4 regions of the Agrobacterium sp. 5Ca50 genome follow, and region 4 is predicted to be linked to each of the others. Evidence: predicted binding sites of a transcription regulator. Region 4 holds the regulator's gene; each other region holds the start of a gene.
What was found. Region 4 encodes LexA, which represses DNA repair genes until DNA is damaged. Its sites were predicted from a motif close to TGTTCNNNNTGTGTTCNG; they were not measured.
Positions count from the first base shown of each region.

Region 1: a site for LexA is predicted at 1,784-1,801, ahead of recA (recombinase RecA). Genes of this name have one in related genera too.
Region 2: a site for LexA is predicted at 1,315-1,332, ahead of ACZ5FM_RS02205 (PA0069 family radical SAM protein). Genes of this name have one in related genera too.
Region 3: a site for LexA is predicted at 1,212-1,229, ahead of ACZ5FM_RS10905 (putative DNA modification/repair radical SAM protein). Genes of this name have one in related genera too.

Region 1 covers NZ_AP026438.1:1,938,986-1,942,116, forward strand. Annotated here, with positions in the region: gene alaS (alanine--tRNA ligase) at 1-360, opposite strand, end outside; gene recA (recombinase RecA) at 569-1,657, opposite strand; gene ACZ5FM_RS09530 (carbohydrate kinase family protein) at 1,904-2,845, shown strand; gene ACZ5FM_RS09535 (pseudouridine-5'-phosphate glycosidase) at 2,876-3,131, shown strand, end outside.
Region 2 covers NZ_AP026438.1:462,598-465,728, forward strand. Annotated here, with positions in the region: gene ACZ5FM_RS02200 (hypothetical protein) at 1-36, shown strand, start outside; gene ACZ5FM_RS02205 (PA0069 family radical SAM protein) at 97-1,254, opposite strand; gene ACZ5FM_RS02210 (glycosyltransferase family protein) at 1,562-2,089, shown strand; gene moaB (molybdenum cofactor biosynthesis protein B) at 2,104-2,640, opposite strand; gene ACZ5FM_RS02220 (4-(cytidine 5'-diphospho)-2-C-methyl-D-erythritol kinase) at 2,637-3,131, opposite strand, start outside.
Region 3 covers NZ_AP026438.1:2,226,809-2,229,939, reverse strand. Annotated here, with positions in the region: gene ACZ5FM_RS10915 (glycosyltransferase family 4 protein) at 1-504, opposite strand, end outside; gene greA (transcription elongation factor GreA) at 535-1,011, opposite strand; gene ACZ5FM_RS10905 (putative DNA modification/repair radical SAM protein) at 1,234-2,466, shown strand; gene ACZ5FM_RS10900 (UdgX family uracil-DNA binding protein) at 2,466-3,131, shown strand, end outside.
Region 4 covers NZ_AP026438.1:1,280,297-1,283,427, forward strand. Annotated here, with positions in the region: gene ACZ5FM_RS06070 (ComEC/Rec2 family competence protein) at 1-1,509, shown strand, start outside; gene lexA (transcriptional repressor LexA) at 1,614-2,342, opposite strand; gene ACZ5FM_RS06080 (ATP-binding protein) at 2,793-3,131, shown strand, end outside.

The DNA.
Region 1 (3,131 bases), 660 kb from region 4:
GATGCCGTATTCTTTGGTGATCAGGTTCCAGGCGTGCGTAATCGCCTCTTCCTTGAAGTAGTCACCAAAAGAGAAGTTACCCAGCATTTCGAAGAATGTGTGGTGACGGGCGGTGTAACCGACATTGTCGAGATCGTTGTGCTTGCCGCCGGCGCGTACGCATTTCTGCGACGATGCAGCCGTGGAGTATGGACGGCTTTCCAGACCGGTGAACACGTTCTTGAACTGAACCATGCCCGCATTGGTAAACATGAGGGTCGGGTCATTGCGCGGCACCAGAGGGCTGGAGGCTACGATTTCATGACCATTTTTCTTGAAGTAGTCGAGAAAGGTCGACCGGATTTCATTTACGCCGCTCATGCCCACACACCGCTCATACTGAGTCCTTCATTGCCGTTTGCAATACGGCTAACCATCAAAACCACTGGCTTTTATCGTTCACGTCTGGCCCTGTCCAGCCATTCGGGCCGCAACCATGGCACAAAAAAGGCCGCATGAACGGTGTCACGCGGCCTTTTGTTTCAATTCATACAGCGCCGTTTCAAATGAGAGACGGCGACACGGTCGATCAGGCGTCCGGGCCGTCGCCGTCTTCAGAACCTTCCGGACCGCCATTCTGCAGGAAGCGGTCTGCAATCAGACCAGCATTCTGGCGGAGTGACAGTTCAATTTCATTGGCAAGCGCCGGGTTTTCACGCAGGAAGGTCTTGGCGTTTTCACGCCCCTGCCCCAGTCGCTGGCTGTTATAGGAGAACCAGGCACCCGACTTCTCGACGATGCCAGCCTTGACGCCCAGATCGACCAGCTCACCGGTCTTGGAAACGCCTTCGCCATACATGATATCGAATTCGACCTGCTTGAACGGAGGTGCCATCTTGTTCTTGACGACCTTGACGCGTGTCTGGTTGCCAACAACCTCTTCACGCTCCTTGACGGCGCCGATACGGCGAATGTCGAGACGAACGGAGGCATAGAACTTCAGCGCGTTACCGCCTGTTGTCGTTTCCGGCGATCCGAACATCACACCGATCTTCATACGGATCTGGTTGATGAAGATAACCATGCAGTTCGAACGGGAGATCGATGCGGTCAGCTTGCGCAGCGCCTGGCTCATCAGACGAGCCTGAAGACCCGGCAGGCTGTCGCCCATTTCACCTTCAATTTCCGCACGCGGCGTCAGGGCCGCAACGGAGTCGATAACCAGAACATCCACCGCGCCGGAGCGAACCAGCGTATCGGTGATTTCAAGTGCCTGCTCACCTGTATCAGGCTGGGAGATCAGCAGGTTCTGCAGATCGACGCCAAGCTTGCGGGCATAGACCGGATCAAGCGCGTGTTCCGCATCCACGAAGGCGCAAATGCCACCCTTTTTCTGGGCTTCTGCAATTGTCTGCAGCGCAAGCGTCGTCTTACCCGAGCTTTCAGGGCCGTAAATTTCAATGATACGACCTTTGGGAAGTCCACCAATCCCAAGGGCAATATCCAAACTAAGAGATCCCGTCGAAACTGTTTCAATTTCAACGACGTTTTCATTGGAGCCGAGCTTCATGATCGATCCCTTGCCGAACGAACGTTCGATCTGGGAGAGCGCCGCTTCCAGTGCCTTGCTTTTATCCACCGATTTATCCTCTACAAGACGCAAAGAATTTTGTGCCATCTGATCCACCTTTAGGTTATTGAAGCCCCACAGGCAATGAAGCGTTCCGTGAAGATTTTGTACCTTGTTTGTTCTCATTCGACAAGAGCAGATCATCATATTGAAAACAATAATGGATAAGTGGTTTGTTCTATTTTTGTTTTTCTTCGTGGAAGCCACGGCAAAAAAGATGAAAAACCACAGGTCAAACCGCAAAAGGGTCGAATCGCACCTCTGCATCAGACCGGTGGAATACGGGAACGGACGATGAAAAAAATACTCGTACTCGGTGGTGCCCACATAGATCGCCGAGGTCTGATTACAGGTGAAACCTCACCGGCTGCCAGCAACCCCGGACGCTGGATGGAAGAGGCAGGCGGTGGGGGTTTTAATGCTGCCCGCAACCTTTCCCGCCTCGGTTTTGACGTTCGCATCATCTCGCCGCGCGGCGGCGATGCAACAGGCGAAGCGGTCGCGGCAGCGGCCATTGAAGCTGATGTCGAAGACACGCCTTTTGTCTTTCTGGACCGCAAGACACCCAGCTACACCGCGATCCTTGAGCGCGACGGCAATCTGATCATCGCGCTGGCCGACATGGACCTCTATGACCTGTTTTCGCCCCGCCGCCTGCGCGTGCGGGCTGTCAGGGATGCAATTGAGGCAACCGACGCCATTCTGTGCGACGCCAATCTGCCGAAGGATACACTTGCGGCACTCGGCAAAGCGGCGAAGGAACAGGGCAAGCTTCTGGCTGCCATTGCGATTTCGCCAGCCAAGGTCGTCAAGTTGCAAGGCGCGCTTGAGAATATCGACATTCTCTTCATGAACGAGGCCGAAGCCCGCACCATTACCGGCCACAGCCCGGAAAAATCCGCCGACTGGCCGACCTTGCTGCGTGCAGCCGGTGTGAGGGGTGGCGTGGTAACGCGCGGCTCCAATGAAGTGATTGCCTTTGTCGGCGAAAACACTGCATCGCTGCAGCCACCAGTCCTGAAAGAGGTACGTGATGTCACAGGGGCTGGTGATGCCCTTGCATCCGGTTTTCTGGCAGGCCATCTTCAGGGCCAGAACATAGGCGAAAGCCTGCGTTGGGGCACGGCAGCGGCAGCCATTACCGTCCTTTCACCCTTCGCCACATCGCATGAAATGTCACAAGACAACATTGACCTGATGTTACGTCTTGTGCCCGAAGCACAAACCCTGTCATGAGACATTTATAACAGAAATTGGAAATACCCGATGACAAAGCCAATCTCCCCTCTCCTTCCGATTGTCTATTCCGACGAAGTTGCTGCTGCCAAACAGCGCGGCGCACCAATCGTTGCCCTTGAATCGACCATCATCACTCATGGCATGCCTTACCCTGGCAACATTGAAATGGCGCAGGGCGTGGAAGAACTGATCCGCCAGGAAGGTGCCGTACCTGCCACCATCGCTGTCATCGATGGCGTTTTGCATATCGGCCTTGAAAAGCACCAGTTGGAAACCCTCGCCC
Region 2 (3,131 bases), 820 kb from region 4:
CGCGAACGATATCTTTCAAACACATTCAACCTTTGATCTGGCAGAGACCCAGGATGTCCTGAAGTCGCTGAAGACTGTGCTGAGGTGGAACGCGGTTCAGAGAAGCGAAAGCTGCACGCCAGCACCTCCCGGAGGAACGAACAGGTCATCGCGCAAATGGATGCCACGCCGCACCATGCCAAGGCGTTTGGTCGCCATCTCGAACCGTCTGCCGATCTGCCAGGCGTAGGGACCGGCACCCTTCATGCGCTTACCAAATTCAGCGTCATAATCTTTGCCATCACGCATCGAGCGAATAAGCGACATCACGTGGCGGTAACGGTCGGGATAATTCCGCAACAGCCAATCGCGAAACAGCGGGCTGACCTCAAGCGGCAGACGCAACAATACGTAGCTTGCCTCAGTTGCACCGGCAGCTTTAGCCGAATCGAGAATCCGTTCGATCTCGTGATCATTCAGCGCTGGAATGATCGGGGCGACCATGACGGATGTCGGAATGCCTGCCTCGGTCAGTGCCTTGATGGCTTCAAGCCGCTTTTCCGGCGTCGAGGCACGCGGCTCCATTGAGCGCGCCAGCTTCTTGTCCAGCGTCGTCACGGACAAGGCAACCTTGGCCAGACCCTTCTTTGCCAATGGAGCGAGAATATCGATATCGCGTGTTACCAGAGCCGACTTCGTCACGATAGCAACTGGATGCTCCGCCTCAGCCAGAACTTCGAGGATCTGTCGCATGATGCGCCATTCTCTCTCGATGGGCTGGTAGGGATCCGTGTTTGTGCCAATGGCTAGTGTGCGCGGTTTGTAACCGGGTTTCGCCAACTCGCGCTCCAGCAGTTTTGCAGCATCGGGTTTGGCAAAAAGCCGTGCTTCAAAATCGATACCGGCTGACAGGCCCATATAGCTGTGCGTCGGACGGGCAAAACAATAGATGCAGCCATGCTCGCAACCACGGTAAGGATTGATGGAGCGATCAAAGGGAATGTCGGGCGATTCATTGCGTGTGATGATGGAACGTGGCTTTTCAACCTGCACCTCGGTTTTGAAGGCAGGCAGGTCTTCCAGTGTCTGCCAGCCATCATCAAAGGCTTCGCGCTGTTCTGTCTCGAAGCGACCGGATGGGTTAAGCCCGGCACCACGCCCCCGGCGACGATCAATTTCGATACGCAGGCCGGATGCATTTGCAAGTGCGTTGGCAATATCTGCCGTATGGGCAGGCGCGAATGCGCTTTGCCCCGAAAGCATATGGTTTGTCATCTGGTTGCTCCGTGCGAAAACGACTCTTCGCTTCGATGATTAAATTCCTAAAACATTCATGAGAACATTACAAGAACAAAATGCACAAACAGATTGTGGCAATTTATGATCTGATACGATAATGCTAGGTTGCATAGGACATCAGGGGTTTGGACTGCGGCATGAGGGAAGATCGTTCGGTTTCGGAAGCAAGACCACGGATGGAAATGATGTCCATCAAGGTTTTGCAAAACAGAACTGACCGACTTTCACAGGGCTTAAGTGCTTCGATACGACCTTCCACAATCGCTGGCGATTGGGACCACCCATGCTGACAGTGATCATGGAATGCCGGGATCAAGAACCTGAGTTGGCTCACACCTTGTCCACGCTGGTATCAGGTGCAGTCGAAGGACTGGTAAGCGACGTTGTCATCTTGGATCATGGTTCACGTGATGGATCATCGCATGTTGCCGATGCAGCCGGTTGCCGCTTTCATGCCGAGTGGGACATCAATGACATCGTACAATCGGCACGCGGCGAATGGCTGTTGCTGCTAGAGCCGGGAGCGCGTCCGCAAACCGGTTGGATTGAAGACATTCAGGAATACGTGGCGCTGAACAGGGTTCCCGCCAAATTCACGCCGTCGCGCAATTACCGGCGGCCATTTCTTCGCCGCCTTTTTCAGAAGCCGCAACCGCTGGAATATGGGCTGCTTTTGCCGAAGAAGCAGGCGGTCAGCCTGGCCAAATCCAGCATGGCGCTTGAGCATTTCACCAAAGGCCAAAAGCTGCGCCGCCTGAGTGCGGAGATCATCCCTTCATGGGTGGTGACGGAAGCGCGGAAAGGCCGCTAACGGCCCCTGCAAAATTACCCGCGTTTCAGATGTTCATCCAACCGCGGCATGATTTCCACGAAGTTGCAGGGCATGTGACGGTAATCGAGTTGTGCTTTTAGTATGCCATCCCACGCATCCTTGCAGGCACCGGGAGAGCCAGGCAGCACGAAAATATAGGTGGCATTGGCCACACCACCAGTCGCCCGAGACTGGATGGTCGATGTTCCGATCTTGTCGTAGGAAATGCGATGAAACACTTCTGAAAAACCGTCCATGCGTTTTTCAAACAGGGGCTCGAGAGCCTCCGGTGTCACGTCACGTCCGGTAAAACCTGTGCCCCCGGTGGTAATCACCACATCGACACCCTCTGACAGGGTCCAGTCACGCACCGTGTTGAAAATCGCCTCGCGATCATCGGCGACGATGGCGCGGTCCGCCAGCCTGTGACCGGCCTCGGTTATTCTCGCAACCAGCGTGTCACCGGACTTGTCATTGTCCGGCGTGCGCGTATCGGAAACTGTCAAAACAGCAATATTGACCGGGATAAACGGGCGGGACGTGTCGCTCATGGCTGCGCTTCCTGTTTTGTCATGGTTGCCTTGAAGTACCAGTCCGGTCGTTGTGCTGCCAGTGATGCCTCAACCTGTTGTGCCGTCTCGAAAGAAGGGAATATCCCGAAACAGGTGGCTCCCGAGCCGGACATCCGCACCAGCGGGGCACCATGCTGTTTCAACAGGTCTGACACATCCTGGATGACCGGCAGGGCTGAAATCGCAGGCGCCTCGAGATCATTGCGCAAATTATGGATGAAAGCCTGCCAATCGTCTTTATTCTGCGGCAAGAATTTTGGCACGGGCGGATTGTTCTTCGTCTGCAGCCTGCGGAAAATCTCCGGTGTTGAGGCACCTGTCAAAGGGTTTGCCAGCACCATGGCAAATGCCGGTAGCTGTGGTAGCAAGGTCAGCTCTTCACCAATGCCACGCGCCATCAGCGGCATTCCGGCAAAACACATGGGTACATCTGCACCAAGCGACAGGGCAATCGTATCAAGTGTTTCATT
Region 3 (3,131 bases), 950 kb from region 4:
TTTTCCAGGCAGGCCGGTTGCTTCTATCGTGTCGTCGTTGCTTTTCGGCGGATGGAAAAGTTCGGTATCCACGCCATGCATGATGACAGTATGCGGCACTTCAAGGAACGAGCCGGACTTGGCGCTCGTTGCAACAACCTCATCCATCTGGGCAATGAGCTTGCGAGTATAGGCTGAATGCTTGCGTTGTGCAGCAGAGGTGAAAACCAGTTTCACCTTCATACGCAGGACATCACGCATGAAAATGCCTGGCAGCATTTCCAGATTGCGCCGCGCATGCCAGACGCGCGGGCCACCACCGGGAGCCTGTTGCCACAGGCGCCACAACTCCCGAAACCGGATATGTGGCAGGTTTTCTGGCAGGCCGGGGCCTAAGGTTGCCACCTTTTGCCCCAGCCTGTTTTGAACCGGTACCAGTTGAATGATCGTCGACGTGACGCCGGATAAACGTTTTTTGAAATTCGGGGCAATGACCCGAATGTCCTTTAATTCGACTTGTGTCACGTCTTGCTCCGAAAAAAATGAATGTAGTTATTACATCCAGTTTACGGAGAGGATTTCATAACCCTTGGCGCCGCCGGGTGCGTTGACTTCGATGCTGTCGCCAACTTCCTTGCCGATCAGCGCGCGCGCAATCGGGGAGGAGATTGAGATACGGCCGGCCTTGACGTCCGCTTCCTGGTCGCCAACGATCTGGTATGTTCTTTCTTCGTCGGTGTCCTCGTCAATCAGCTTGACGGTGGCGCCAAACTTGATCTTGGAACCTGACATTTTGGACAGATCGATGATCTCAGCACGGGCTGTCAGGTCTTCCAGTTCGGAAATGCGACCTTCATTGTGGCTCTGTGCTTCCTTGGCAGCGTGGTACTCGGCGTTTTCGGACAAATCGCCATGGGCACGTGCTTCCGAGATAGCCTCGATGATGCGTGGGCGTTCTTCCTGTTGACGCCAGCGCAGCTCCTCCTGCAACTTGGTGTAACCGCCTTGAGTCATCGGTACTTTCTCTACCATTTCTTATTCCTTCGCATTCCATCTGCTTCACGCAGACACAAAAAGAAACAGGTTCCGAAGTAAAACTTCGGAACCATGCCCAAAAACAACAATTCCGACCACTATATCAGAAGACCACCTCAAATTGCCAGAAGATTTGACGCTTACATATTTTGTGAGGATTTCGAGCAGTTTCCGATGTGGAAATTGACAAATCCAAAAAGAACATATAGTGAACACCGTATGGGAAAGTCAATTAAAGAGCGACTCGCAGTTCTCTCTGATGCTGCGAAATATGACGCGTCGTGTGCTTCCAGCGGAACCACAAAACGAAACTCGGCAGCGAGTGGCGGGCTGGGTTCGACTGAAGGATCTGGCATTTGTCATGCCTATGCGCCGGACGGTCGCTGCATCTCGCTGTTGAAAATCCTGCTGACCAATTTCTGCATCTATGACTGCGCCTATTGCATCAACCGCTCCTCGAGCAATGTCGAGCGCGCCCGCTTTACTGTGGAAGAAGTGGTATGGTTGACGCTGGAATTTTACCGGCGCAATTACATTGAAGGTCTTTTTCTATCCTCTGGCATTATCCGGTCTTCCGATCACACGATGGAGGAACTGGTTCGGGTGGCGAGGGAACTGCGCGTAACGCACGGCTTTCGCGGTTACATTCATCTCAAATCCATTCCTGAAGCGTCCGCCCATTTGGTGGAGGAGGCAGGGCTTTATGCCGATCGCCTATCGATCAATATCGAATTGCCAACCGACAGCGGTATCGGCCGATTTGCGCCAGAAAAACAGCCGGGCAATATCAGGAAGTCGATGGCCGATATCCGCCTGAAAATCGAGGAAGCGGGCGAGCCGACCTTGAAGACAAAGCGCGTGAAAAAATTCGCGCCCGCCGGTCAAAGCACGCAGATGATAGTCGGTGCAGACGGCGCAAATGACAGCACGATCCTGTCCACCAGCGCACGGCTCTACGGCAGCTACGGTTTGAGGCGTGTCTATTATTCCGCCTTCAGTCCGATACCGGATTCGTCAAAAAATCTGCCGTTGATCAAACCGCCGTTGATGCGGGAGCATCGGCTTTATCAGGCTGACTGGCTTTATCGCTTTTATGGTTTTGATATCGGCGAGATAACCTCCACACAAAAGGACGGCATGCTGGATCTCGATATCGATCCGAAGCTCGCCTGGGCATTGGCCAACCGGCAGAGCTTTCCTGTCAATGTGAATACTGCAGACAGGGAAATGCTGCTGCGTGTTCCGGGCTTTGGGACCAAGACGGTCAATTCCGTGCTGTCATCGCGCCGATTCCGGCGGCTGCGTCTGGAGGATCTTGCCCGGTTTGGTGTGTCGATTAAAAAGGTCAAAGCCTTTGTAGTGACCGAGGGTTGGACGCCGGGCAAATTGACGGAACGGCCGGATTTACGCGCCATGTTTGCACCGCAGCCAGAACAGCTGACGTTGCTGTAATGTACCGGATTTCGCTGGAGGGCCGGGGAGATTTTGGCGAGTGGCGAGATGCGGCACGGGCCTGCCTTGCGGCAAAAATTCCTCCGCATGACATAGACTGGCGCTTACGCGACGAGAGCGCTGGCCTGTTTGGTTTTGAGGACGACTCTGCACTGCCAGCAGCAAAAGGTGATGCCCCTGTCAGTGTTCCCGCAGCCTTCATGCCATTGGCGCAAGCGATAATCTGTCACAGTGACCCGTCTCGTTTTGCGTTGCTTTATCGGCTGTTGTGGCGGCTGTCCGATGACCGAACATTGTTGCAACTCAAGGCCGACCCGGATGTGACCCGCGCCCGCAACATGGAAAAATCGGTGCGCCGCGACAGCCACAAGATGACGGCCTTTGTTCGGTTCAAGGAAGTACCTTTGCCGGAGGGCATTGCGGGACGGCGGCGGTTTATTGCCTGGTTCGAGCCAGATCATTTCATTGTCGAGCGCAAGGCGGATTTTTTTCAGCGGCGATTTACAGATATGGATTGGGTGATTGCTACACCGAAAGGTTCTGCGCGTTGGGATGGAGAGACGCTCGAGACGTCGCGAATTGCAGCGGAAAAGCCGGACCTAACCGACGAAACCGATGAGCTTTGGCGAACCTATTATGCCAATATTTTCAATCCGGCACGGTTG
Region 4 (3,131 bases):
AGCTGTTTTCCCGGTTTTGCCGAGAGGCGGCCGGTCAAGAAGATCGCTGCCTTTGCCGCCCTTATCATGACGCTCGCCTATTACCTGATTTCAGGGTTTGCAGTGTCCGCCGAACGGGCCTGGCTGATGATGTCGATCATGCTGATCGCCGTGCTGTTTGACCGTCCCTCGATCAGCCTCAGAAATGTTGCCATTTCCGCCATCATTATTATCTGCGTTTCGCCGTCAGAGGTCATGGGGCCAAGTTTCCAGATGTCCTTTGCCGCAACCATTGCGCTGGTCGCCGCGTATGGTTTCTGGACACGGCGGCGCGCCGCACAAGACAGCGCAACCTTCCGGCCAAGTAATATGCCGATCGCCCTCAAGGGTGCTTCCATCCTTGGCAGCTTCTGCGCCGGTATTGTCGTGACCTCGCTGATTGGCGGAGTCTCCACGGCCATCTATTCGATGGAGCATTTTCACCGTGTCACCACCTATGGACTAGCGGCAAATCTCGCCGCCATGCCGGTGATGTCTTTCATCGTCATGCCCTCTGCCTTGATCGCCATGCTGCTGATGCCCTTCGGGCTGGACGGGCCGTTTCTGACCGTCATGGGTTACGGCATGGCGATGACAATTGATATTGCCACCTATGTGGCCTCATGGGGAGGCGATGCCGGAGTCGGACGACAACATCAATGGTTTCTGGGCGCCGGAACGCTTGGCCTATTGGCGCTGACACTGTTTCGCACCCGACTGGCTTGGGTAAGTGCTGTGTTCCTGCTGGCAGGCCTTGTGCTGTTTGTGCTGTCACGGCAACAGGACAATCCCGATCTGGTGGTTTTTGAGGACGGGAAACTGATGGCACTGGTTGGCGAGGATCAGGTTGCCAGCACCAGCCAACGCCCATCCGGCTTTATCTATGACCAATGGGCGCGGGCTTTGTTCTTACCTGACAAATATATTCGGCCAAACATGCTGCAGGAACTGCCAGCCCCAGAACCATCGCCTGACGATGCCAATGACAGAACGACAGGCAATGCCGATGCCGCACCACCACGATCACGACGGCCGATGCTGGACGAACACACCATTCAGACTGAAAGGCAGGCGATGTCTGCCGCCGTTACAAACGCATCTGATGCCTTTACCTGCCGTCGCGACAGCTGGTGTATCGCCAGATCAGCGAAGGGGCAGGTGGTGATTTCCGTGCTGGATAACAGATATCTTGGTCTCGCCTGCGACATCGGTTCTGTGGTTATCACCACGCGTCCCACATCATTTGAAACCTGCCGCTCCGGCGCCTTTTTGCTCAGTGCCCAGACATTGCGGCGCACCGGATCGCTGGAGATCACATTTTCAACTGAGGCTACAACCGCCGCAAATCAGGATTTGCCGATAGAGAGGATGACGGCTGCCATTTATGGTTCCTACCGTCCATGGACCATGCATCGTTATTATAACTGGCGCAGCAGGACATTTGAAACGGCAGTACCGCCGCATGTCTCGCAACTGCTGGACCGTCACTAGACTAACGTAAGCTGAAGGCTAGTTTTGTCGGGCGTTTTCCGACGACAGTAGCGATGACGCGCTGGCGCGTCATCTGGCAGTGATATGGGTCTGATGATGACCGCTTAGTGGTATCTGCGGATCAGGCCAACCAGCTTGCCCTGGATCTTGACGCGGTCAGGTCCAAAGATGCGGGTTTCATAGGCCGGGTTTGCCGCCTCAAGCGCAATAGATGCACCCTTGCGACGAAAACGCTTCAAGGTCGCTTCTTCATCATCGACCAGCGCCACGATGATGTCACCGGGATTGGCGGTCTTGGCGTTGCGGATGATGACCGTGTCGCCGTCAAAGATGCCAGCATCGATCATCGAGTCACCGCGCACTTCCAGTGCGTAATGTTCACCAGAACCCAGCATGTCAGCCGGCACGGACACATCATGTGTGTTGTTCTGGATGGCGGAGATCGGCACACCGGCCGCGATCCGTCCCATCATCGGCACCGATACCGAGCTGCCGCCATCATTGGCGCTGACAGGCGCGGGGGTCGGAGCAGGGGCGACAACCGGTTTTGGTTTGCCAAGGCTGCCTTCGATCACACTTGGTGAGAAGCCACGCTGTGGTTTGAGGCTTGGCGAATAGGCTTCAGGAAGTTTGATGACTTCCAGTGCGCGAGCCCGGTTTGGCAGGCGGCGAATGAAGCCACGTTCTTCAAGCGCTGTGATCAACCGGTGAATGCCGGATTTGGACGCGAGATCAAGCGCATCCTTCATCTCATCAAATGAGGGAGGAACACCGGATTCCTTCATTCTTTCGTGAATGAAAAGAAGCAGTTCCTGCTGTTTGCGTGTGAGCATGAAGTCGCACCCCAACCGTTGATGAAAATCGAAACAAATGCAGAACATACACTATATGTTCCATATGTGTTCCGCAAGGCTTTAATATTTCGTAATCGCCGCGCCGGTGAATTTTCTTTCAAAACAGCCAAGACGTGTAATCGCTGCCTATCGTTCTGTTTTTAAAAAGATTTTACCTTAATTCGGGGCAAAACGACCAGTCAGAAACTGAGGCTCGCAACACCGCCCGATAGCCGGCCAACCGGCACCACTATCAATCTGATATCGTAAGGCGCTGTGATTCGGTTCGTTTGATTCTCTCCACCAGATTGGGTTGGCAGCGCATATTCCCTGTGCATTTTTACCTTCACGAGGAAGCATTGCGTTGAAATCTCTGTTATGGGGAGGGTTCGCTGCTCGTTCGGAGTCGGCATTCAACATCAATTTTTGACAGTATAAGGTTTTAGGGCATTGCAGGTCGGCATCGACATGGGAACGCTATCGGGTGGGCAGGCTGCCAAACTCGACATTGAGGAATTGCTCGCCACGCGTCTGCTGGTGCAAGGCAATTCCGGTTCCGGAAAGTCGCATCTGCTGCGCAGGCTACTTGAACAATCCGCCCCCTGGGTTCAGCAGGTCATTATTGACCCTGAAGGGGACTTTGTGACGCTGGCCGACAAGTTCGGCCATATCGTTGTGGATGGCGAGCGCACAGAAGGTGAGTTGGCCGGTATTGCCAACCGTATTCGCCAGCACCGCGTATCCTGCGTCCTGACGCTTGAAGGTCTTGATGTCGAACAGCAGATGCGG